DNA from 3 places in the Streptomyces sp. NBC_00090 genome. Region 2 is predicted to be linked to each of the others. Evidence: riboswitches for the same ligand, from Rfam matches in the RefSeq annotation. Region 2 holds a riboswitch; each other region holds the start of a gene.
What was found. A riboswitch is a leader RNA that binds a small molecule or an ion and turns the genes downstream of it on or off. The one in region 2 is predicted to bind cobalamin.

Region 1 (7,708 bases), 2.5 Mb from region 2:
TGGACGTGCACGGCCTCCTCGAACAGCTGGCGCGACAGGTACAGGCGCGCCTCCGGGGAGTTGATGTGCTTGTAGAGCGTCAGGACCAGGTTGTTCGAGACGATCGAGTCGCCGGTCGCGAAGAAGGCGACCAGACGGCCGATCATGTGCTGCTCACCGGGGGTGAGCTTGGCGAGGTCGGCGACGTCCGAGTGGAGGTCGACCTCCTCCACCGTCCACGTGTTCTTGATCGCGTCCCGGTAGCGCTCGTAGAAGTCCGGGTAGCGCATCGGACGGAGGGTCAGCTCGAAGCCCGGGTCGAGGAGGTTCTTGTTCTCGGTGGTGCTCATTACTGGCAGGCCTCGCAGGACTCGGGGTTTTCCAGGGAGCAGGCGAGGGCGTCCGCGTCGGGGGTCGCCTGCTGTACGGGGATGGTGGCGGCGGCCGTCGACGCCTGGGCGGCACGGGCGATCCGGGTCGCCGGGCGGGAGCGCAGGTAGTACGTCGTCTTCAGCCCCTGCTTCCAGGCGTACGCGTACATCGACGACAGCTTGCCGATCGTCGGCGTCTCCAGGAACAGGTTCAGGGACTGCGACTGGTCGAGGAAGGGCGTGCGGGCGGCGGCCATGTCGATCAGACCGCGCTGCGGGATCTCCCAGGCCGTGCGGTACAGCTCGCGCACCTCGGCCGGGATCCAGGTGAAGCCCGCCACCGAACCGCTCGCGTCGCGCAGCGCGTCCCGGGTCTGGGCGTCCCACACGCCGAGCCGCTTCAGCTCGGCGACGAGGTACGAGTTGACCTGGAGGAACTCGCCCGACAGCGTCTCGCGCTTGAAGAGGTTGGAGACCTGCGGCTCGATGCACTCGTAGACGCCCGCGATCGAGGCGATGGTCGCCGTCGGCGCGATCGCCAGGAGCAGGCTGTTGCGCATGCCGACCGCGGCGATCCGCTCGCGCAGGGCCGCCCAGCGCTCCGGCCAGTTGAGCTCCACGTCGTAGTGGTCCGGGTGCAGGACACCGCGGGCCGCGCGGGTCTTCTCCCAGGCGGGGAGCGGGCCGCTGCGCTCGGCGAGGTCGGCGGAGGCCTCGTACGCGGCGAGCATGATCCGCTCGGCGATACGGGTGGACAGCGCGCGCGCCTCGGGGGAGTCGAAGGGCAGCTTCAGCTGGAAGAAGACGTCCTGGAGGCCCATCGCGCCCAGACCCACCGGCCGCCAGCGGGCGTTGGAACGCCCGGCCTGCTCGGTCGGGTAGAAGTTGATGTCGACGACCCGGTCGAGGAAGGTGACGGCCGTGCGGACGGTCGCGTCGAGCCGCTCCCAGTCGATGTCCGAGCCCACCACGAACGCGCCGAGGTTGACCGAGCCCAGGTTGCAGACCGCGGTCTCGCCGTCGTCCGTGACCTCCAGGATCTCCGTGCAGAGGTTGGAGGAGTGGACGGTGTGGCCGGGCTCCGCGGTCTGGTTGGCCGTGCGGTTGGAGGCGTCCTTGAAGGTCATCCAGCCGTTGCCGGTCTGGGCCAGGGTCCGCATCATCCGGCCGTACAGGTCGCGGGCCGGCATCGTCTTGCGGGCCAGCCCCTTCGCCTCGGCGGCGTGGTAGGCGGCGTCGAACTCCTCGCCCCACAGGTCGACGAGCTCGGGAACGTCCGCCGGGGAGAAGAGCGACCACTCGGCGTCCGCGTTGACCCGGCGCATGAACTCGTCCGGGATCCAGTGGGCCAGGTTGAGGTTGTGCGTACGGCGCTGGTCCTCGCCCGTGTTGTCGCGGAGCTCCAGGAACTCCTCGATGTCCGCGTGCCAGGTCTCCAGGTAGACGGCGGCGGCGCCCTTGCGGCGGCCGCCCTGGTTCACGGCGGCGACGGAGGCGTCGAGGGTCTTGAGGAACGGGACGATGCCGTTGGAGTGGCCGTTGGTGCCGCGGATCAGGGAACCGCGGGCGCGGATGCGGGAGTAGGAGAGGCCGATGCCGCCGGCGTGCTTCGAGAGGCGCGCGACCTGGTGGTAGCGGTCGTAGATGGAGTCCAGCTCGTCCTGCGGGGAGTCCAGGAGGTAGCAGGAGGACATCTGCGGGTGGCGGGTGCCGGAGTTGAAGAGCGTGGGGGAGGAGGGGAGGTAGTCCAGACGGCTCATCAGGCCGTACAGCGCGCTGACCTCGTCGAGCGCGCGGACGCTCGTGTCCTCGGCGAGGCCGCAGGCGACGCGGAGCATGAAGTGCTGCGGGGTCTCGATCACCTTGCGGGTGATCGGGTGGCGCAGCAGGTAGCGGGAGAAGAGGGTGCGCAGACCGAAGTAGCCGAAGCGGTCGTCGGCGGCGCCGTCGATGGTGGCGTCGAGCCGGTCCGCGTGCAGCGCGACGAAGTCGGCGGTGCGGTCGGCGATCAGGCCCTCGCGGTGACTGACGGCCACGGAGGCCGAGAAGGAGACGGCGCCCTGGCCGGCCGCCTCGTCGGCGATGGTGATGGTCAGGAGCCGGGCGGCGAGCCGGGAGTAGGCCGGGTCGTCGGAGATCAGGCCGGCGGCCGCCTCGGTGGCCAGCTCGCGCAGTTCCGCCTCGTCCGACGTGGCGCTGCGGCCGCGCAGGGCGGCGGCGGCGACCTTGCCGGGGTCGGTGTCGGGGAGATCGGCGGTGAGATCGGTCAGGGTCCGCAGCAGTACGGTGCCGGGTCCGTCGCTCTCGATCGCCGTTACCGGATCGGCGGGCGCGATGGTCACGTGGGGCTCTCCCTCGCTCGGCTCGGGGCCGCGGCGGGGGAAGGCGGGCAGGCGGGCACCCGTGCTCGGGGTACGCCGCGTCCACCGGCCCACTCCGCGAGGCCCGGACGTCAGTGACACCCGGAACGGACGGACCGGGTGTGCTGTCGGCAGGTCCTCGGACTGACCTCGTACGCGCGTATGGGTACGAAGCACACCGTTGCGGGACAGTTCCGGATTCGCGCCGGATTTCCCTGCGTCGACAGCGAGGTTGAGCATACATGTGGGGGGCGCCGCTTGCGGCACCCCCCACATGTTGTGTCGCCCTGGTGTCCTCTGCGTGTCAGAACTCCAGGGCGTAGGTCCGCAGCCGGTGCCCGGGAATCGGCTCCCAGTCCCGCTCGGGAGTGCGGACGAAACCCATCCGCTCGTAGATCCGGTGCGCCGGGACCATCTTCGGGTCCGTGGAGAGCACGAGCCTCGCGCACTCCGGCACGGCCCGGGCGCGGTCCGCGCAGTGGCGTACGAGCGCCTCTCCGACGCCCCTGCCACGGGCCTCCGGCGCCACCACGAGCATCCGGAACTCGGCCTCGCCGGCGACGGCGATGTCCGCCCACGGGGTGGATCCGGGGGCGTAGGTGACCCCGCCGATGATCCGCTCCTCCGCGTCGACGGCGACGAGCACCTCGGCCTCGCGCGCCCGCCGCGCCGTGTCCCGCAGCACGTCCAGGTAGAAGTCGTCCGCCCCGTGCAGCAGCAGCCCGTCGTTCAGGTAGGTCCGCCCGGTGAGGTCACCGAGCTCCTCGTACTCCTCGGGCCGTACCGCCCTGATGGTGAAGTCCATGAGGGCAGTCTGCCCCGCGGGCACGGGAAAGGGGCCCGGGGTTTCCTTGGCGGAGATCCCGGGCCCCTGCGTCGTACCGCCAGGTCAGTGCGCTCCGGCGCCGACCTTCGGGTCCGCCTCGCGGCCCGCCTTACGGGACGGCGCGTCGGCCGTGTAGTCCTCGGGGGAGGTCTCGTCGACGCCCTCGGGGGCCTTGAGGGCCTTGAGGACGAAGGTCAGGACGACCGTGACGACGAGGTTGAGGACGAAGGCGGTGAGACCGATGTAGCCGATCTCGCCGATGCCCGGGATCTCGGCGGAGGAGCCGCCGAAGTGCTTCTGCGTCGGGCTGGCGACCCCGTACGCGGCGACCGTGCCGTAGACCATGCCGACGGCCCAGCCGGCGAGCAGCGCCCAGCGGTGGAACCAGCGGGTGAAGAGGCCGCCGACGAGCGCCGGGAAGGTCTGGAGGATCCAGATGCCGCCGAGCAGCTGGAAGTTGATCGCGACCGTCTTGTCCATGGTGAGGACGAAGGCCAGCGCGCCGACCTTCACCAGGAGCGAGACGATCTTGGAGACCTTGGTCTCCTGGGCCGGGGTCGCGTCCGGTTTGATGAAGTCCTTGTAGATGTTGCGGGTGAAGAGGTTGGCCGCGGCGATCGACATGATCGCGGCCGGGACGAGCGCGCCGATGCCGATCGCGGCGAAGGCGACGCCCGCGAACCAGTCCGGGAACATGGTCTCGAAGAGCTGCGGGATGGCGAGCTGGCCGTTCTTGACCTTGATCCCGGCGGCGATCGCCATGAAGCCGAGCAGCGCGAGCAGGCCCAGCATCAGCGAGTACAGCGGCAGGATCGTGGTGTTGCGGCGGATCACCTCACGGCTGCGCGAGGAGAGCGTCGCCGTGATGGAGTGCGGGTACATGAAGAGCGCGAGCGCCGAGCCGAGCGCCAGCGTCGCGTACGTCCACTGGCCGGCCTCGCCGGGGACGAGCGTGCCGCGCGGCTTGCCGGTCGCCGGGTTGGTCTGCGCGTAGGCCTCGCCGGCCTTCGCGAAGATCTCGTCGAAGCCGCCGAGCTTGATCGGGATGTAGATGATCGCCACCGCGATGACGATGTAGATCAGGGTGTCCTTGACGAAGGCGATGAGCGCGGGTGCGCGCAGGCCCGAGGAGTACGTGTACGCCGCGAGGACACCGAAGGCGATCAGCAGCGGCAGGTCCTTGATGAACCAGTGGGTGGTCTCGCCGCCGCCGACGCCCATCACGTCCAGGACGGCCTGGATGCCGACGAGCTGGAGCGCGATGTACGGCATGGTGGCGAGGATGCCGGTGACCGCCACCGCGAGGGACAGGCCCTTGGAACCGAACCGGCCGCGCACGAAGTCGGAGGTGGTGACGTATCCGTGCTTGTGCGAGACCGACCAGAGGCGCGGCAGGAAGGTGAAGATCAGCGGGTAGACCAGGATGGTGTACGGGACGGCGAAGAAGCCGGCCGCGCCCGCCGCGTAGATGGCCGCGGGGACCGCGACGAACGTGTAGGCGGTGTAGAGGTCGCCGCCGAGCAGGAACCAGGTCACCCAGGTGCCGAACGACCGGCCGCCGAGGCCCCATTCGTCGAGGCTGTTCTCGTTCTCGGCCTTGCGCCAGCGCGCGGCCAGGAAGCCCATGACCGTGACGGCCAGGAAGAAGAAGACGAAGACGCCGAGCGCCACGCCGTTCACGCCGTCCTTCATCGCGCGTCACCTCCCTTGCGGGCACGCTGGTCCAGCTGCCACAGCTTGTACGCGACCATGGTGAGCACGGTCGAGACCAGCACCCAGAGCATCTGGTACCAGTAGAAGAACGGGATGCCGGCGAAGAGCGGTTCGGCCTTCGCGTACGAACTCACCCAGAGCATCGCCACGAACGGCGCGAACAGGCAGATCGCGATCACCACCCGCAGGGGGGTGATGGTCGGTTGTTTCCCTTGTGTCGCTTCTGACACGGCGATTCCGTCCCCTCGCTGGTCACCTAGGTAATGGTGGGGAAATCTAGGGGACGCTTCCGCTTCACGGAACCCCTGTCCGTATAACGGATCTGACTGCCGTGCGGTTCAACGGTTCAGAGCCAGCCCTCCTTCGCGGCCCGCACCCCCGCCTCGAAACGGCTGCGCGCGCCGAGCCGGTTCATCAGCTCCGAGCTCATCCGGCGCACGGTCCGCAGCGAGACGCCGAGCCGCCGGGCCGCGATGTCGTCCGTGCAGCCGATGCCGAGGAGCATCAGCAACTCCCGCTCCTGGGGCGAGAGATCGTGCTCGTCGCGGCGCGGGGCCTCCCCGAAGGGGGTGCCCCCCTCCCACAGCCGGTCGAAGAGCACCAGCAGGGCGTGGACCAGACCGGGGCTGCGGACTTCGAGGGCGCCCGCGCGGCCGTCCTCCGGATCGACCGGGACGAGCGCGGCCTCGCGGTCGACGACGACCATGAGCATCGGGACCACGGGCACGGTCCGCGCCTCGCCGCCGAGTTCGCAGTACCAGCGCACGTACTCGACGGTCGGCGGGTCGTTGCGGAAGCTCTCCTGGTAGATCGACCGGATCCGCACGCCGCGTTCCAGGGCCAGTTGGTCGAGCGGCTGGCTGGCGTCCATCGTGTCGGGGAGCTGGGCCCCGCCCGGCAGCAGCGAGAGGCACTCGGTACGGGCGTTCGAGGCCAGGTCCTCCAGGCGCTCGCGGACGTTCTCCAGGCCCACGACCCGGTGCACCACGTCGTGCCGCGCCGCGCCGTCGGTGCGGTCGGCGTACGTGGCGAGGATGTCGGCCACCGCCCGCTCGGCGCGCTCGACCTGGCGCCGCCGCCGGGTCAACTCGGCCTCGGCCCGGGAGAGGAGGAAGGAGAAGCCGACCTCGGGGTCGAACGGAAGGACCTCCTCGGAATCGTCCTCCATGGCGACGAGCCGCGCCTCCGTGAGCCGGCCCAGCGCCTCGCGGACCTGCTCCTCGGGCCAGTCGAGCCGGTGGGCCATCTCGGCCACACCGTAGTCGGGCCGTTCGAGCATGAGCCGGTACAGGGTCTCCGCGGATCTCTCTATTCCCAGCGCCTCCAGCAAGGCGACATCCCCCCGAATGGTCCTGTCGTGCCGTTTACTTTCCGTGCCTGACCGTGCGGCCTCTGTGATGGTAGGCCGCTGCCGACCGTAGGACTAGACCAATGGAACGGCCGCGGGGATCCTCGGAGTTCGGCCATCGCCTGTCCGGCCAAACGCCTGTGCGGCGGGAGTTCATGATCCAGGATGGTCTAGTCCAACCGTCTTCGAGAAGGACTGTATCCATGGCGATCCCGCAGCGCACCCTCGTACTCGGAGCCCTGCCCTTCGGTACGACCGTCGACGAGGCCACCTCGTTCGCCGTGCTCGACCGCTTCACCGAACTGGGCGGCACCGTGATCGACACCGCCAACAACTACACGTACTGGGCCGAAGGTGGCACCGGGGACGAGAGCGAGGCGACCATCGGACGCTGGCTCGCCGCGCGCGGCAACCGCGACGGCCTCGTCCTCTCCACCAAGTGCGGCGGACGGCCCGCCTCCGTCGGAGCCTCGGAGCTCGAGGGACTCTCCGAAAAGAGTGTCAGGTCCGCCCTGGAGGACAGCCTGCGCAGGCTCGGTGTCGACCGGGTCGACGTCTTCTGGGCCCACCTGGAGGACCGCACGGTCCCGCTCTCCGAAACCGTCGCGACCCTCGCCGACCTCGTCGACGAGGGGAAGACCGGCGAACTCGGCGTCAGCAACCACGCCGTCTGGCGGGTCGAACGCGCCCGCGCCCTCGCCGGCGACCGCCCGCGCTACACCCACCTCCAGTACCGCCACTCCTACCTCCAGCCCCGCTTCGACAAGGCCCTCCCCTCCTCGGGACACGTCCACGTCACCAGGGAGCTCCTCGACTACGTGCGCACCGAGGGCGACCTCACGGTCTGGGCCTACAGCGCGCTGCTCTCCGGCGGCTACACCCGCCCCGAGGTGGGGATCCCCGCGGCGTACGACCACCCCGGCACCGCTCCGCGCCTCGCGGCACTGCGCGAGGTCGCCGGCGAACTCGGCGCGAGCGTCAACCAGGTGGTGCTCGCCTGGCTCCTCGACGGCGAACCGTCCGTCCTGCCCGTGGTCGGGGCGAGCCGGGTCGAGCAGGTGGAGGAGGCCATGGGCGCGCTCGCCCTCACCCTCGACCCCGACCAGCGGCG
Region 2 (7,708 bases):
CGAGGAGAGCGAGCGGCTGTACCGGCTGCCGGACTCCGATCCGCGCAAGCCGATGGTGATGGCGTACCTCTGGCTGGGGGCGCTCCAGGAGTCCCTCGTCGAGGCCCTCATGTCCTGAGGAAGCCCCCGGCGGCCCCGTACGTGCACGGGATGTTCGCTCAGCGGACGCTCAAATCCGGATAACGAATGCGTTATCAGAGCGTCCGCTTTGCTCTGTTGAGTCCCTTTTTTACGCCTTTTCGTGTGGTCCACGCCACACGCGCCACCGCCGATCGCCTCCGACCGCGTGATAAATCTTCACGACCACTCGGGGACGCCACCCATGTTCCCGAGGGCGCTTCGGCCGGCTGACCGCCGGTGGCACTCCATTCCACATCCGGGGGGATCAGGACCTGATCCGCAGCAGACGCACTCGTAGTCGCGCGGATCAGCATGGAGAAAGGCGCACCACCATGACCTCAGTGCAGGTCGACAAGCAGCACGACGGCACCGACGGGGCCGTGGACGGCGGCGAGGGCTACCAGCGTGGCCTCGGCGCCCGGCAGATCCAGATGATCGCCATCGGCGGCGCCATCGGCACCGGCCTCTTCCTCGGCGCCGGCAAGGCCATCGCCAAGGCGGGCCCCAGTCTCATCCTCGCCTACGCCATCGCGGGCCTGGTCATCTTCTTCATCATGCGCGCCCTGGGCGAGCTCCTCATGTACCGCCCGGTGTCGGGCTCCTTCGCGGAGTACGCCCGCGAGTTCGTCGGCCCCTTCTGGGGGTTCGTGACCGGCTGGACGTACTGGCTCTTCTGGGTCGTCACCGGCATCACCGAGGTCACCGCCGCCGCCACCTATATGACGTACTGGTGGGACATCCCGCAGTGGATCTCGGCGCTGGTCTTCACCGTCATCCTCTACGGCGCCAACCTGATCTCCGTGAAGCTCTTCGGTGAGCTGGAGTTCTGGTTCTCGATGGTCAAGGTCACCGCGATCATCGGCATGATCCTCATCTGCGCCGGCATCCTCACCATCGGCTTCTCCGACGCAGGCGACACCGCCTCCGTCACCCACCTGTGGGACCAGGGCGGCTTCTTCCCGACCGGCATCGGCAACACGCTGATGACCCTGCAGATCGTCATGTTCGCCTTCCTCGCGGTCGAGCTGGTCGGCGTCACCGCCGGCGAGTCCAAGGACCCGAAGACGGTCCTGCCCAAGGCCATCAACACCGTGCCGTGGCGCATCGCCGTCTTCTACGTCGGCGCGCTGATCATGATCCTCTCGGTCGTCCCGTGGACCGAGTTCCAGCCGGGCGTCTCGCCGTTCGTCGCCGCCTTCCAGAAGATGGGCCTCGGCGTCGGCGCCGCCATCGTCAACTTCGTCGTACTGACCGCGGCCCTGTCCTCCTGCAACTCGGGCATGTACTCCACCGGCCGCATGCTGCGCGACCTCGCGCTCAACGGCCAGGGCCCGAAGGTCTTCACGCGCCTCACCAAGAACGGCACCCCGCTGCTCGGCCTGACCTTCTCCGCCTCGCTCATGCTGGTCGGCGTCTGGATCAACTACGTCGCCCCCGGCAAGGCCTTCGAGTACGTCGTCTCCTTCGCGACCATCTCCGGCATGTGGGCCTGGATCATGATCCTGGTCTGCCAGATCCGCTACCGCGCCAAGGCCAACCGCGGCGAGCTCCCCGAGTCCACCTTCAAGGCCCCGGGAGCCCCGTACACCAGCTGGTTCGCGCTCCTCTTCATCGGCATGGTCATCGTGATGATGGGCATCGACGAGGGCGCCCGCGTCTCCCTCTACTGCGCGCCGGTCTGGGGCCTGATCCTGGGCGTCTCCTACCTGGTCCTCAAGTCCCGCAACCCCGAGGGCGCCGCCTTCGCCAAGCGGTCGTAAGGACTCTGTCCAGCATCCGGGCCGTCCCGTACCACTCCTCGGTACGGGACGGCCCGTCTGCTTATCCTGTCGGCATGCTGACCATCACCCGGGCCCTGTACGACCAGATCGTGGAACACTCCCGCGCGGACCACCCCGACGAGGCCTGCGGCGTGGTCGCGGGCCCGGAGGGCAGCGGCCGCCCCGAGCGCTTCATCCCCATGCTGAACGCCGCCCGCTCGCCCACCTTCTACGAGTTCGACTCCGCGGACCTGCTCAAGCTCTACCGCGACATGGACGACCGGGACGAGGAGCCCGTCATCGTCTACCACTCGCACACCGCCACCGAGGCCTACCCGTCGCGCACGGACATCTCGTACGCGAACGAGCCGCAGGCCCACTACGTCCTCGTCTCCACCGCCGACACCGACGGCGCGGGCCCCTTCCAGTTCCGCTCCTTCACCATCGTCGAAGGCGTCGTGACCGAGGAGGACGTCAAGGTCGTCGAGGCCTACGAGTAGGACGACGTACGGAAGCGCGCGAGGTACGCGGAGGGCGTCACCCCGAAGTGCCGGGCGAACGCCCTCCGCAGGCTCTCGTCACTGCCGAGCCCGCTCCGCGCCGCCGCCCCCGTCACGCTCGCCCCGCCCTCCAGCAGCATCCGCGCCGCCTCCACCCGTACGCGCTCCACGTACGCCGCCGGGGTCGCCCCGATCTGCTCCCGGAACAGCCGGGCCAGATGCCGGACGCTCACCCCCGCCCGCCGTGCGAGCACCGGCGCGCTGTGGTCCGCGGCCGGATCCGCCACCACCGCGTCCAGGAGCGGGCGGACCACCGGATGCCCGGTCGGGGGAGTCCGCGAGGCCGCCGAGAACTGCGACTGCCCACCCGGCCGCTGGAGGAAGACCACCAGATCCCGCGCCACCGCGCGGGCCGCCTCCGGGCCCCGGTCCTCCTCCACCAGGGCCAGACACAGGTCGATCCCGGCCGTCACCCCCGCCGAGCTCCACACCTCGCCGTCCCGCCCGTCCCGCACATGGATCGCGTCCGCCGCCACCGAACTCGTCCGCGACACGGCGAGCGAGCTCGTCTACCACCACTCCCGCCGCGTCCACCTCTTCGGAGCCCTCCGCGGCCGGGCCCTCGGCCTCGCCTACGACCCCGAACTCCTGTACGTCGGCGCGATGTTCCACGACCTCGGCCTAGGGGAGAAGCACCGGAACAGCGGCCGCCGCTTCGAGGTCGACGGCGCCGAGGAGGCCGCCGCCTTCCTCCGCGCGCAGGGCGCCGACGAGGACGCCGTCCGCCGCGTCTGGACCGCGATCGCCCTCCACACCACCCCCGGGATCCCGGAGTTCATGGAGCCCGAGGTCGCGCTCGTGACCGCCGGCGTCGAGTACGACGTCCTCGGCATCGGCTACGACGACCCCGCCGCCGTCACCCCCGAGGACCGGGCCGCGATCGTCGCCGCCCACCCCCGCCCCGACTTCAAGCGTCGCATCCTGGAAGCCTTCGCCGAGGGCATCGCCCCCAGGCCGGACACCAACTTCGGCAACGTGAAGGCCGACGTACTGCGCCACTACGTGCCCGGCTTCACACCCGGCGACTTCGTGGACACCATCCGGAACTCCGCCTGGCCCGAGTGAGAGACTGGCCGGGACCAACGGGCGGCAGGACCCAGGAAGCCGGTGTGAATCCGGCACGGTCCCGCCACTGTGACCAGCCCCCTCGGGTGCTGGGAGCCAGGAACTGACCTGCCGCCTCTCACCACCGATCGGGGACGTGGAAATCCCCGGAGGAGGCATTCCGCCATGACCTGGCCCCGCCGTGCCCTGCTGCCCGCCGCCGCCCTCGTCTCCCTGCTCGCCGGCTGCTCGGCCCCCTCGGAGCAGACCTCCGCGGCGAAGCCCGCACCGGGATTCCCGTACACCGTCGACAACTGCGGCGTGAAGACCACCTATCAGGCCCCGCCGAAGCGCGTGGTCACCATGAACCAGCACGTCACCGAGGTCATGCTCGCCCTCGGCCTGGAGAAGTCCCTCGTCGGCACCGCCTACCTCGACGACGCGATCCTCCCCGCCTACAAGAAGGCGTACGACACCGTCCCCGTCCTCGCGAAGGAATACCCCTCCAAGGAAGCCCTCCTCGCCGCCAACCCCGACTTCGTGTACGGCGGTTACGCCACCGCCTTCGACGCCAAGGACGGCCGCGGCCGCGACGACCTCAAGCGCTCCGGCATCGAGACCCGCCTCAACACCGAGTACTGCCCGTCCGGTGCGACCTCGATCGACGACCTCTACCGCGAAGTCCGCGAGATCGGCCGGACCTTCGGCGTCCCCGACCGGGCCGAGACCTGGACCCGGGAGGCGCGCACGACCGTCGCCGCCACCGACAAGCGCCTCAAGGGCACCCCGCCGCTCTCCGTCTTCGTCTACGACAGCGGCGACAAGACCGCGTTCACGGCGGGCGGCAAGGGCATCGGCAACGAGCTCATCACCCGGGCCGGCGGCCGGAACGTCTTCGCCGACCTCGACAAGGCCTTCGGCGACGCCACCTGGGAACAGGTCGTCGACCACAGGCCCGAGGTCGTCGTCATCTACGACTACGGCTCCACCACCGTCGAACAGAAGAAGAAGCGGCTCCTCGACGACCCCGCCCTCAAGGACGTCCCCGCGATCAAGAACCGCCGGTTCGCCGTCCTGCCCCTCTCCGACACCGTCCTCGGCGTCCGGGTCCCCGACGCCGTCGACAAGCTCGCCGCCCAGCTCCACCCGGCCCGGTGACCACGCTCCTCCGCCCGGCCCGGACCCCGGTCCGGGCCCCGGCCCCCGCCCCGCCACGGGTCCGGTACGCCCTCGTCGTCACCGGACTCGTCCTGGCCCTCGCCCTCGCCGGCCTCGCCTCCCTCGCCCTCGGCTCCGTCCGCATCCCGCCCGGCCAGGTGCTCGACGCCCTGACCGGGCGGGCGGCCCCCTCCCCGTACCGGACGATCGTGCTCGACGTCCGGCTGCCCCGGGTCCTGCTCGGCGTGGTCGTCGGCGCCGGGCTCGCCGTCGTCGGCGCCGTCCTCCAGGCCCTCGTCCGCAACCGCCTCGCCGACCCCTTCCTCCTCGGGATCTCCTCCGGAGCCTCCGCCGGAGCCGTCCTCGTGCTGGTCCTCGGCATCGGGGGAGGCGTCACCACCACCCTCGCCCTGCCCGGCGGAGCCTTCGCCGGCGCCCTCCTCGCCCTCGTCCTCGTCTACGGGCTCGCCCGCCGCGGCGGGACCATGACCGGCGCCCGGCTCGTCCTCGCCGGCGTCGCCGTCTCGTACGTCCTCTCCGCCCTCGCCACCCTGCTCCTGGTCGTCGCCGGCCGGCCCGAACAGTTCCAGGAGGCCCTGTACTGGTCCCTCGGCGGACTCGGCAGCGCCCGCTGGGACACCCTCGTCCTGCCCGCCGCCGTCCTCGTCCTCGGCGTCGGCGCCCTCCTCGCCCTCGCCCGCCCGCTCGACCTGCTCCTCGTCGGCGAGGAGAGCGCCACCGTCCTCGGCCTGGACACCGCCCGCTTCCGCGCCGCCGTCTTCGTCCTCGCCTCCCTCGTCACCGCCGTCATGGTCGCGGCCAGCGGAGCCGTCGGCTTCATCGGACTGATGGCCCCGCACGCCGCCCGGCTCGCCGTCGGCGCCCCCCACCGCCGGCTCCTCCCGGTCGCCGCACTCGGCGGGGCGCTCGCCCTCGTCCTCGCCGACCTCGCCGCCCGGACCGTCGCCGCACCCCAGGACATCCCCGTCGGCGTCCTCACCGCGCTCACCGGCGGCCCCTTCTTCCTCTGGCTGATGCGCCGCCGCCCCGAAGGAGCACCCCTGTGACCGAACTGCGGCTGCACGGACTCTCGTACGAGGAACGCCTCCACGCCGTCGACCTCACCGCCCGCCCCGGCGAGACCGTCGGCCTCATCGGCCCCAACGGCAGCGGCAAGACCACCCTCCTGCGCTGCGTCTACGGCACCCTCGTCCCCACCGCGGGACACGCCACACTCGACGGCGACGACCTCCGCGCCCTCGGCCCCAAGGCCCGCTCCCGCCGCGTCGCCACCGTCCCGCAGGACAGCGCCGCCGAGTTCGAACTCACCGTCCGCGAACTCGTCGCCCTCGGCCGCTCCCCGCACAAACGGTTCTGGGAGGGCGACACCGGCGCCGACCGGGAGCGCACCGAGGCCGCCCTCGCCCGCGTCGGCCTCACCGAGCTCGCCGACCGCCCGTACCCCACCCTCTCCGGCGGCGAACGCCAACGCGCCCTGGTCGCCCGCGCCCTCGTCCAGGACCCGGCGCTCCTCGTCCTCGACGAGCCCACCAACCACCTGGACATCCGCCACCAGCTGGACGTCCTCCGCCTCGTCCGTACCCTGGGCACCACCAACCTGCTCGCCCTGCACGACCTCAACCTCGCGGGGGCGTACTGCGACCGTCTCTACGTCCTGGAACGGGGGAGAATCGTCACCGGCGGCACGCCCGCCGAGGTCCTCACCCCCGCCCTCCTCGACGCCGTCTACGGGGTGGACGCCGAGGTCATCCCGCATCCGAGAACCGGCAGCCCGACCGTCGTCTACCTGCACGGTCCGGCAGGCGGTCGGAAATCATCCACCATGTGAGATCACATTCCGGAACCCGGACCGGGAATCGATACGATGAGCCCATGGTTTCCCACGACGTGAGCGAAGAGACGCCGGGCACAGTCCTGCTCGTAGCACGCCTGCACGTCGACCTGTGCCGCCTCGCCAGCGCGATGTGTAGGTCGCGCGCCGCGCACTGACGCCCCGAACCGACGGCCGAGCGCACCGCACGCACGACCCCTCCGCGCGGGGCCCCACGCAGCGCGTCCACCAACGCCGAGCGCGTCGACCACGCCACGCGCGCCCACCACGCCACTTCCGACAGGAGCCCACGCCATGGCCATCGAGGTCCGCATTCCGACCATCCTCCGCACCTACACCGACGGCGCCAAGGCCGTCGAGGGCAACGGTGAGACCCTCGCTCAGCTCTTCGCCGACCTGGAGTCCCGCCACACCGGGATCGAGGCCCGCATCGTCGACGGCGACAAGCTCCGCCGCTTCGTCAACGTCTACCTGAACGACGAGGACGTCCGCTTCCTCGACGGCATCGACACCAAGCTGACCGACGGCGACAACGTCACGATCCTGCCGGCCGTCGCCGGCGGCATGGTCTGATCCACATGCGCTACGACTCCTCGCTGGCGGCGGTCGGCAACACGCCGCTGGTCCGCCTCCCCCGGCTCTCGCCCTCGGACTCCGTCCGCATCTGGGCGAAGCTGGAGGACCGCAACCCGACCGGCTCGGTCAAGGACCGCCCCGCGCTCCACATGATCGAGCAGGCGGAGAAGGACGGCCGGCTCACGCCCGGCTGCACCATCCTGGAGCCGACCAGCGGCAACACCGGCATCTCCCTCGCCATGGCCGCCAAGCTCAAGGGCTACCGCATCGTCTGCGTCATGCCCGAGAACACCAGCGAGGAGCGTCGCCAGCTGCTCGCCATGTGGGGCGCGGAGATCATCTCGTCCCCCGCGGCGGGCGGATCGAACACGGCGGTACGCGTCGCCAAGGAGCTCTCCGCCGAGAACCCGTCCTGGGTGATGCTCTACCAGTACGGCAACCCGGACAACGCGGGCGCCCACTACGCCACCACCGGCCCCGAGATCCTCGCCGACCTCCCCTCCATCACCCACTTCGTCGCCGGCCTCGGCACGACGGGGACGCTCATGGGCGTCGGCCGCTACCTGCGCGAGCACAAGCCCGACGTCAAGATCGTCGCCGCCGAACCGCGCTACGACGACCTCGTCTACGGCCTGCGC
Region 3 (7,708 bases), 2.8 Mb from region 2:
GCGGAGCGATCCGGCGCCACCACTCGCTCGGCTTCCGCTTCGCGCAGGATCGGCTTCACATCACTCGTCTTGAGAGGTCCGACGAGGATGCGATCCGCCTGCTCCTGACGGTCGAGAGGAGGAGCGGGTACACCCGGAAGGGGCGCCCCGGTACAGAACACTTCCGCCGTCTCACGAGTCCAGAACCGGGCAACGATGTCCGCCTGGTAGCGGAGAAAGTCGTTGATCTGTTCAGCACCCCACAGGTCCAGCTCGAGGTCCTCGTGCTCCCCTTGGAGAGCAGCCAGTTCGTCAGCCAGCTGAATACGCTCAGTGGAGGCGGAAGTGGCGATGATCAGATGGCCGGCCCCGAACGGTCGCCTTCCGCCCGTGAACGTCTCCACGACCTTCCGCAGGTCCCCCGCAGTGAACTCCTGGTAGTCCTTGCATTGGACGACGACGAATCGGCCGTCCACATCCCGGCCGGCAAGGTCGATGCCGTGCTGAACCTGCCCCTGTACGCCGTAGCGGCGAAACCTGATCCCTCGGATGGCGAGGACGCGACTCGAGGACGCGACTCAAGACCGCGAGCATCAGCTTCTCAGCCTGAATCACCCCGATCCGGCTGATGACGCACCGGTGCGCGCTCGCGACCTCGCGTCGATAATTGCGCCATGCTGCGCATTCGCAAAGCTCATCCACGCGATCTCGATCTGACACGCCATCAGGGAAGTCGGCATTGGGTCAGCATCAGTACCGCACGAAACCGCCCTTCGCCGCCACGGACCGCCGAGATCGACACATCGCGTCACATGCTCTGACCTGCAAAAACCCTGCTCAGCCACTTGCCTGCTAATCGCTAGGAGGTATCCGTGAGGATGCTGATCAATGTCCCCGAGACCGTCGTGGCCGACGCGCTGCGTGGCATGGCAGCCGCTCATCCCGAGCTGACCGTGGACGTGGAGCGGCGGATCGTGGTGCGGCGGGACGCGCCCGTGGCCGGGAAGGTGGCCCTCGTGTCCGGGGGCGGGTCCGGGCACGAGCCCCTGCACGGGGGGTTCGTCGGGCCCGGGATGCTCGCGGCGGCCTGTCCCGGGGAGGTCTTCACCTCGCCCGTGCCCGATCAGATGGTGCGGGCCGCTGCCGCCGTCGACAGTGGCGCCGGGGTCCTGTTCGTCGTCAAGAACTACACCGGTGACGTGCTCAACTTCGAGATGGCCGCCGAGCTGGCCGAGGACGAGGGCATCCGGGTCGCGAAGGTCCTCGTCGACGACGACGTGGCGGTGACGGACAGTCTCTACACGGCGGGGCGGCGCGGGACCGGCGGCACCCTGTTCGTGGAGAAGATCGCGGGGGCCGCCGCCGAGGAGGGCGCCCCGCTGGAGCGGGTGGAGGCGATCGCCCGCGCGGTCGACGAGCGGTCCCGGTCCTTCGGGGTGGCGCTGAGCGCGTGCACCACCCCCGCCAAGGGCAGCCCCACCTTCGATCTCCCGGAGGGCGAGCTGGAGTTGGGCGTCGGCATCCACGGCGAGCCCGGCCGCGAGCGGCGCGCCATGATGACCTCGCGGGAGATCGCGGACTACGCGGTCGACGTCGTGGTCGAGGACCTGCGCCCCTCCGGGCCGGTGCTCGCGCTGGTCAACGGAATGGGCGGGACCCCGCTCCTGGAGCTGTACGGCTTCAACGCCGAGGTGCAGCGGGTGCTCGGCGAGCGCCGGATTCCGGTGGCCAGGACGCTGGTCGGCAACTACGTGACCTCGCTCGACATGGCCGGCTGCTCGGTGACCCTGTGCGAGGTGGACGAGGAGCTCCTGCGCCTGTGGGACGCGCCCGTGCAGACGCCCGCGCTGCGCTGGGGCCGGTAAGACGGCGGATGAAGGAACGGCGTGGGATGGGGAACCTGATGGAGAACGGGGTGGAGAGGTGACCGGGTTGACGGAGACGTACGGCGCGGAGTTCCTGGTGCGCTGGCTGGAGGCGACGGCCGCGGCCGTCGACCGGGAGGCCGACCGGCTCACCGAGCTGGACTCGGCGATCGGTGACGCCGACCACGGGGTCAATCTGAAGCGCGGGTTCGCCGCCGTGACGGAGCTCCTGGCGAAGGAGCCGCCCGCCACGCCGGGTGCGGTGCTCGTCACCGCCGGGCGGCAGTTGATCTCCACCGTGGGCGGGGCTTCGGGACCGTTGTACGGGACGCTGCTGCGCCGCGCCGGCAAGGCGCTGGGCGAGGAGGAGCACGTCAGCAGGGAGCGGCTGGCCGAGGCGTTCGGCGCCGGGGTCGCCGCCGTGTCCCAGCTGGGCGGCGCCCAGGTGGGCGACAAGACGATGCTGGACGCGCTCGTCCCGGCCGTGGAGGCGCTGCGGGGCTCCTTCGGGGCGGCGCGCGCGGCGGCCGAGGAGGGCGCCCTCGCGACCGTACCCCTCCAGGCCCGCAAGGGCAGGGCCAGTTATCTCGGGGAGCGGTCGATCGGGCATCAGGACCCGGGGGCGACCTCGTCGGCGCTGCTCTTCGCGGAGCTCGAAGGGGCGGCCCGGGCGGAGGGGGGCTCGTGAGCGCGGCGGCGCCGGTCGGCATCGTGCTGGTCTCGCACAGCGCGGCGGTCGCGGCCTCGGTGGCGGCGCTGGCGCAGGGACTCGCGGGCGGCGGCGGGACCGCGCCGATCCTCCCGGCGGGTGGCCTTCCCGACGGCGGTCTGGGGACGAGCGCCGAGCTGATCTCCGCGGCGGCGAAGGATGTCGACCGCGGAGCCGGGGTGGCGCTCCTCGTCGATCTGGGCAGCGCGGTGCTGACTGTGAAGGCGATGCTCGCCGAAGGCGACGAACTGCCCGATGGCGCCCGCCTGGTGGACGCGCCGTTCGTCGAGGGCGCGGTCGCGGCGCTGGTGACGGCGAGCGCCGGCGGGGACCTCGACGCGGTGGTCGCCGCGGCCTCGGAGGCGTACGCCTATCGCAAGGAGTGAGCGGGGGCGCATGGGTGCGGAGTGAGTGCGCGGAGTGACCGAAAGGCCGCACCGGGTGGCGACCGTGTTGTGATGTACCTGGTCAAAGCACTAGTGTCGCAGGGCCTTGGTGTTCGGGAAACCGGTGCGGTACCGGTGCGGCCCTCGCCACTGTGATCGGGAGTTCCGGCTCCACACCCGGGGGAAACACCTCGGGGAAGCCACTGGACCGTCGCGGGAGACCGCCGCGGTGTGGGAAGGCGGAGCCGGGACGTATGACCGTCAGCCAGGAGACCGGCCAGGGTGCGTTGTCCATCCACGAGGTGCTGGAGAGGGTCTCCCGACCATGCATATAGCCGAGGGGTACCTGCCCCCCGCTCACGCCGCCGCCTGGGGCGTCGCGGCAGCTCCGTTCGTCGTCCACGGGGTCCGCGCGCTCACCCGCGAGGTGCGGTCCAACCCCGAGTCCACCCTGCTGCTGGGCGCCTCCGGCGCCTTCACCTTCGTCCTCTCCGCGCTCAAGCTCCCCTCGGTGACGGGCAGTTGCTCACATCCGACGGGTACGGGGCTGGGCGCGATCCTGTTCCGGCCGCCGATCATGGCGGTCCTGGGGACGATCACCCTGCTCTTCCAGGCCCTGTTGCTCGCGCACGGCGGGCTCACCACGCTCGGCGCGAACGCCTTCTCGATGGCGATCGTCGGGCCGTGGGCGGGGTACGGGACCTACCTGCTGGTGCGCCGGTTCGGTGCGCCGCTGATGGTCGCCGTCTTCTTCGGCGCGTTCGTCGCCGATCTGTCCACCTACTGCGTCACGAGCGTCCAGCTCGCGCTGGCCTTCCCCGACCAGGGCAGCGGCGTGATGGGCGCCCTGGCCAAGTTCGGCGGCATCTTCGCCGTGACGCAGATTCCGCTGGCGGTGAGCGAGGGCCTGCTCACCGTGCTCGTGATGCGGCTGCTCACGCAGTCGAGCAAGGGCGAGCTGGCCCGGCTGGGCGTCCTGGCCCGGCCCGCCGCGAAGCGACGCGAGGAGGCGACCGCGCGATGAGCTTCACCGTCAGCCGGAACACGAAGATCAACGCCCTGCTGCTGCTCGTCGTCGCCGCGCTCGCGGTGCTGCCGCTCGCGCTGGGGCTCGGGGACCACAAGGAGGAGCCCTTCACCGGGTCGGACGCGGAGGCGGAGACCGCGATCACGGAGCTCCAGCCGGAGTACGAGCCGTGGTTCAGCCCCTTGTACGAGCCGCCGTCCGGGGAGATCGAGTCGGCGCTGTTCGCCCTCCAGGCGGCGCTGGGCGCAGGTGTCCTCGCGTACTACTTCGGCGTGCGGCGCGGACGCCGGCAGGGCGAGGCCCATGCCGAGGCGAAGGCGGCGCGGGCGGCCGACGGGGCGGGGACGGGGACGGGGACGGCCGAGGGGGCGGGGACTACCGGCGACGCCGACACGCCGGTGCCCGTGCCGGCGCCCGTCGCGGTGCCGGTAGCCGTGGCGCCCGAACGGACCGAAGCGCACGAGGTGTCCGGTGCGTCCGAAGCGCCCGACGCTCCCCCGGTCGACGGCAAGGGCGCGTAGTCGCCGATGCTGCCGATCGACGCGGCTGCGCACAGCAGTCGCTGGCGCCGCCGCCATCCCGTCGAGAAGGCCCTGCTCGGCTTCGGTCTGACGCTGTGCGCGATCTCCCTGCCGCCATGGCCCGGCGCGGTGCTCGTGGCGGCGGCCACGCTCGTGGTGCTGCTCGGCCCGGCCGGGGTGGCGGGCCGTCAGCTGTGGCGGGCGTTCCGCGTCCCGCTCGGCTTCTGCGTCACCGGAGCGGTGCCGCTCCTCTTCGAGGTGGGCGGGGCGCGCGGGTTCGTGGCTCTGGCGCCCGGCGGGCCCGTCCACGCGGGTGAGCTGCTGCTGCGGACCGCTTCGGCCTCGCTGGGCGTGCTCCTCTTCGCGTTCACGACGCCCGTCTCCGACGTGCTGCCCCGGCTCGTCCGTGCGGGGGTTCCGGCCCCCGTGGTGGACGTGGCGCTCGTGATGTACCGGATCATCTTCCTGCTGCTCGACTCGCTGTCCAAGATCCGGCAGGCCCAGGCGGCCCGCCTCGGGCACACGACCCGGGCGGCGACCTGGCGTTCGCTCGCCGGGCTCGGCGCGACCGCGTTCGTCCGTGCCTTCGACCGGGCGCAGCGGCTCCAGTCGGGGCTCGCCGGGCGCGGTTACGACGGGACGCTGCGGGTCCTGGTCCCCTCGGCGGCGGTCTCCCGCCGGTTCCTCGCGGCGGCCGCCGCGCTGCTCTGTGGGCTCGTCGCCCTGACCCTCGTACTGGAAAGGCTCCTGCCGTGACACCTCCGACGACGTCGCCGGCTCCCGTGGTGGAGCTGGTCGAGGCGGGTTTCGCCTACGAGGACGGGCCGGCGGTCCTGTCGGGCGTGGACTTCTCGGTGCCGGAGGGGCGGGCGATCGCGCTCCTCGGACGGAACGGCAGCGGCAAGACGACGCTGCTGCGGCTGCTCAGCGGGGGGCTGCGGTGCGGGAGCGGATCCCTGCTCCTGGACGGGGCGGAGGTCTCGTACGACCGAAAGGGTCTGACGAGGCTGCGGACCACCGTGCAGCTCGTGGTGCAGGACCCGGACGACCAGCTCTTCGCGGCCTCGGTCGGGCAGGACGTGTCGTTCGGTCCGATGAACCTGGGGCTGCCCGAGGAGGAGGTACGGCTCCGGGTGCGGGAGGCCCTGGAGGCGCTCGACATCGTGGCCCTGGAGGACCGGCCGACGCATCTGCTGTCGTACGGGCAGCGCAAGCGGGCCGCGATCGCGGGCGCGGTGGCGATGCGGCCCCGGGTGCTGATCATGGACGAGCCGACGGCCGGACTCGACCCGCACGGGCAGGAGCGGCTCCTCGACGCCCTCGGGCGGCTCCGCGCGTCGGGTACGACGGTGGTGATGGCGACGCACGACGTGGATCTCGCGCTGCGCTGGGCGGACGAGGCGGCGGTGCTCTCGCCCGCCGGCCTGCGGACCGGGCCGGTCGCCGAGCTCCTCGCCGACGACGAGCTGCTCGACGCGGCACGGCTGCGACGGCCCTGGGGCACGTCCGTGGCCCGGCTGCTCCGCACCCACGGGCTGCTCACCCCGGGCGTGCCCGAGCCGCGCACGCCGGAGGAGCTGGACGCCTGGCTGAGCGGGGGCGACCCGGTGGGCGCGGGGCCGGTGGGCGCCGGGCCGGCGGGCGCTTGGCCGATGGGTGCCGGGTCGGCGGGTGCCGGGCCGGTGGGCGGGGGCGGCGCCGGCTCCCCCTCGCTTGCTACCGAGTAGTAGACATCACGTTCCGAATCTTCTGCAACTAGTTGCATAACGAGAAGGGCTCCCCTAGAACTGGGATCGACCGATCCTGCGCGAGGAGGCGCCCCATGACCGCCAGCCCGACCCCGTACCCGCATCTGCTCAGCCCGCTCGACCTCGGGTTCACGACCCTGCCCAACCGGGTGATCATGGGCTCGATGCACGTCGGGCTGGAGGAGACGGAGCACGGCTTCGAGCGCATGGCCGCCTTCTACGCGGAGCGCGCCCGCGGCGGCGTCGGCCTCATCGTCACCGGTGGCATCGCGCCCAACGAGGCCGGCCGCCCCTGGGACGGCGGAGCCAAGCTCACCACCGCGGAGGAGGTCGCCGAGCACCGGCTGATCACCGACGCCGTGCACGAGGCCGGCGGCCGGATCGCGATGCAGATCCTGCACTTCGGCCGGTACGCGTACCACCCCGGCCTCGTCGCGCCCAGCGCCGTGCAGGCTCCCATCAGCCCCTTCGTCCCGAACGAGCTGACCGACGCCGAGGTCGAGCAGACCGTCGAGGACTACGCCCGCTGCGCCGAGCTCGCCAAAGAGGCCGGGTACGACGGCGTCGAGGTGATGGGCTCCGAGGGCTACCTCATCAACGAGTTCATCGCCGCCGCCACGAACCACCGCGACGACCGGTGGGGCGGCTCGTACGAGAACCGCGTCCGTTTCCCGCTGGAGATCGTCCGCCGCATCCGCGAGCGGGTCGGCGAGGAGTTCATCCTCGTCTACCGCCTCTCCATGCTGGACCTCGTCCCCGGCGGCTCCACCCTGGAGGAGGTCGTCCAGCTCGCCAAGGAGATCGAGGCGGCCGGCGCCACCATCATCAACACCGGCATCGGCTGGCACGAGGCGCGCATCCCCACCATCGCCACCTCCGTGCCGCGCGGCGCCTACACCTGGGTGACGAAGAAGCTGATGGGCGCGGTGTCGGTGCCGCTCGTCACCAGCAACCGCATCAACACCCCCGAGGTCGCCGAGGAGATCCTCGCGGACGGCCGCGCCGACCTGGTCTCCCTGGCGCGTCCGTTCCTCGCCGACCCCGCCTTCGTCGCGAAGGCCTCGGAGGGCCGCGCCGACACGATCAACACCTGCATCGGCTGCAACCAGGCCTGCCTGGACCACACCTTCAACCTGAAGATCACCTCCTGCCTGGTCAATCCGCGCGCCTGCCACGAGACCGAGCTCGTCCTGGCCCCGACCCGCCTCGCCAAGCGCGTCGCGGTCGTCGGCGCCGGCCCCGCCGGACTCTCCTGCGCGGTGTCGGCGGCCGAACGCGGCCACACCGTCACCCTCTTCGACGCCGCCGCCGAGATCGGCGGCCAGCTCAACATCGCCAAGCGCGTGCCGGGCAAGGAGGAGTTCGACGAGACCCTGCGCTACTTCCGCGTACAGCTCGCCGAGCGCGGTGTCGAGGTGCGCCTGAACACCCCGGTCACGGCGGGCGACCTGGACGGCTACGACGAGGTCGTCG

Region 1: it holds a riboswitch for cobalamin, as region 2 does, so the genes downstream of both, OG361_RS26560 (ribonucleoside-diphosphate reductase subunit alpha) here and OG361_RS14995 (ABC transporter substrate-binding protein) in region 2, are expected to answer to the same signal.
Region 3: it holds a riboswitch for cobalamin, as region 2 does, so the genes downstream of both, OG361_RS02760 (energy-coupling factor ABC transporter permease) here and OG361_RS14995 (ABC transporter substrate-binding protein) in region 2, are expected to answer to the same signal.

The regions. Positions count from the first base shown of each region.
Region 1 is NZ_CP108224.1:5,887,689-5,895,396, forward strand. It holds gene OG361_RS26555 (ribonucleotide-diphosphate reductase subunit beta) at 1-329, opposite strand, end outside; gene OG361_RS26560 (ribonucleoside-diphosphate reductase subunit alpha) at 329-2,692, opposite strand; cobalamin riboswitch at 2,823-2,996, opposite strand; gene OG361_RS26565 (GNAT family N-acetyltransferase) at 3,015-3,515, opposite strand; gene mctP (monocarboxylate uptake permease MctP) at 3,600-5,228, opposite strand; gene OG361_RS26575 (DUF3311 domain-containing protein) at 5,225-5,479, opposite strand; gene OG361_RS26580 (LuxR C-terminal-related transcriptional regulator) at 5,596-6,579, opposite strand; gene OG361_RS26585 (aldo/keto reductase) at 6,801-7,708, shown strand, end outside.
Region 2 is NZ_CP108224.1:3,415,492-3,423,199, reverse strand. It holds gene OG361_RS15020 (DUF2017 domain-containing protein) at 1-118, shown strand, start outside; gene OG361_RS15015 (amino acid permease) at 453-1,880, shown strand; gene OG361_RS15010 (Mov34/MPN/PAD-1 family protein) at 1,955-2,380, shown strand; gene OG361_RS15005 (GlxA family transcriptional regulator) at 2,371-2,934, opposite strand; gene OG361_RS15000 (HD domain-containing protein) at 2,900-3,505, shown strand; cobalamin riboswitch at 3,498-3,632, shown strand; gene OG361_RS14995 (ABC transporter substrate-binding protein) at 3,671-4,642, shown strand; gene OG361_RS14990 (FecCD family ABC transporter permease) at 4,639-5,709, shown strand; gene OG361_RS14985 (ABC transporter ATP-binding protein) at 5,706-6,491, shown strand; gene OG361_RS14980 (putative leader peptide) at 6,536-6,652, shown strand; gene OG361_RS14975 (MoaD/ThiS family protein) at 6,789-7,067, shown strand; gene OG361_RS14970 (PLP-dependent cysteine synthase family protein) at 7,073-7,708, shown strand, end outside.
Region 3 is NZ_CP108224.1:605,626-613,333, forward strand. It holds gene OG361_RS02740 (hypothetical protein) at 1-383, opposite strand, end outside; gene dhaK (dihydroxyacetone kinase subunit DhaK) at 852-1,844, shown strand; gene dhaL (dihydroxyacetone kinase subunit DhaL) at 1,912-2,532, shown strand; gene OG361_RS02755 (PTS-dependent dihydroxyacetone kinase phosphotransferase subunit DhaM) at 2,529-2,939, shown strand; cobalamin riboswitch at 3,004-3,236, shown strand; gene OG361_RS02760 (energy-coupling factor ABC transporter permease) at 3,265-3,963, shown strand; gene OG361_RS02765 (energy-coupling factor ABC transporter substrate-binding protein) at 3,960-4,487, shown strand; gene cbiQ (cobalt ECF transporter T component CbiQ) at 4,494-5,243, shown strand; gene OG361_RS02775 (energy-coupling factor ABC transporter ATP-binding protein) at 5,240-6,214, shown strand; gene OG361_RS02780 (FAD-dependent oxidoreductase) at 6,310-7,708, shown strand, end outside.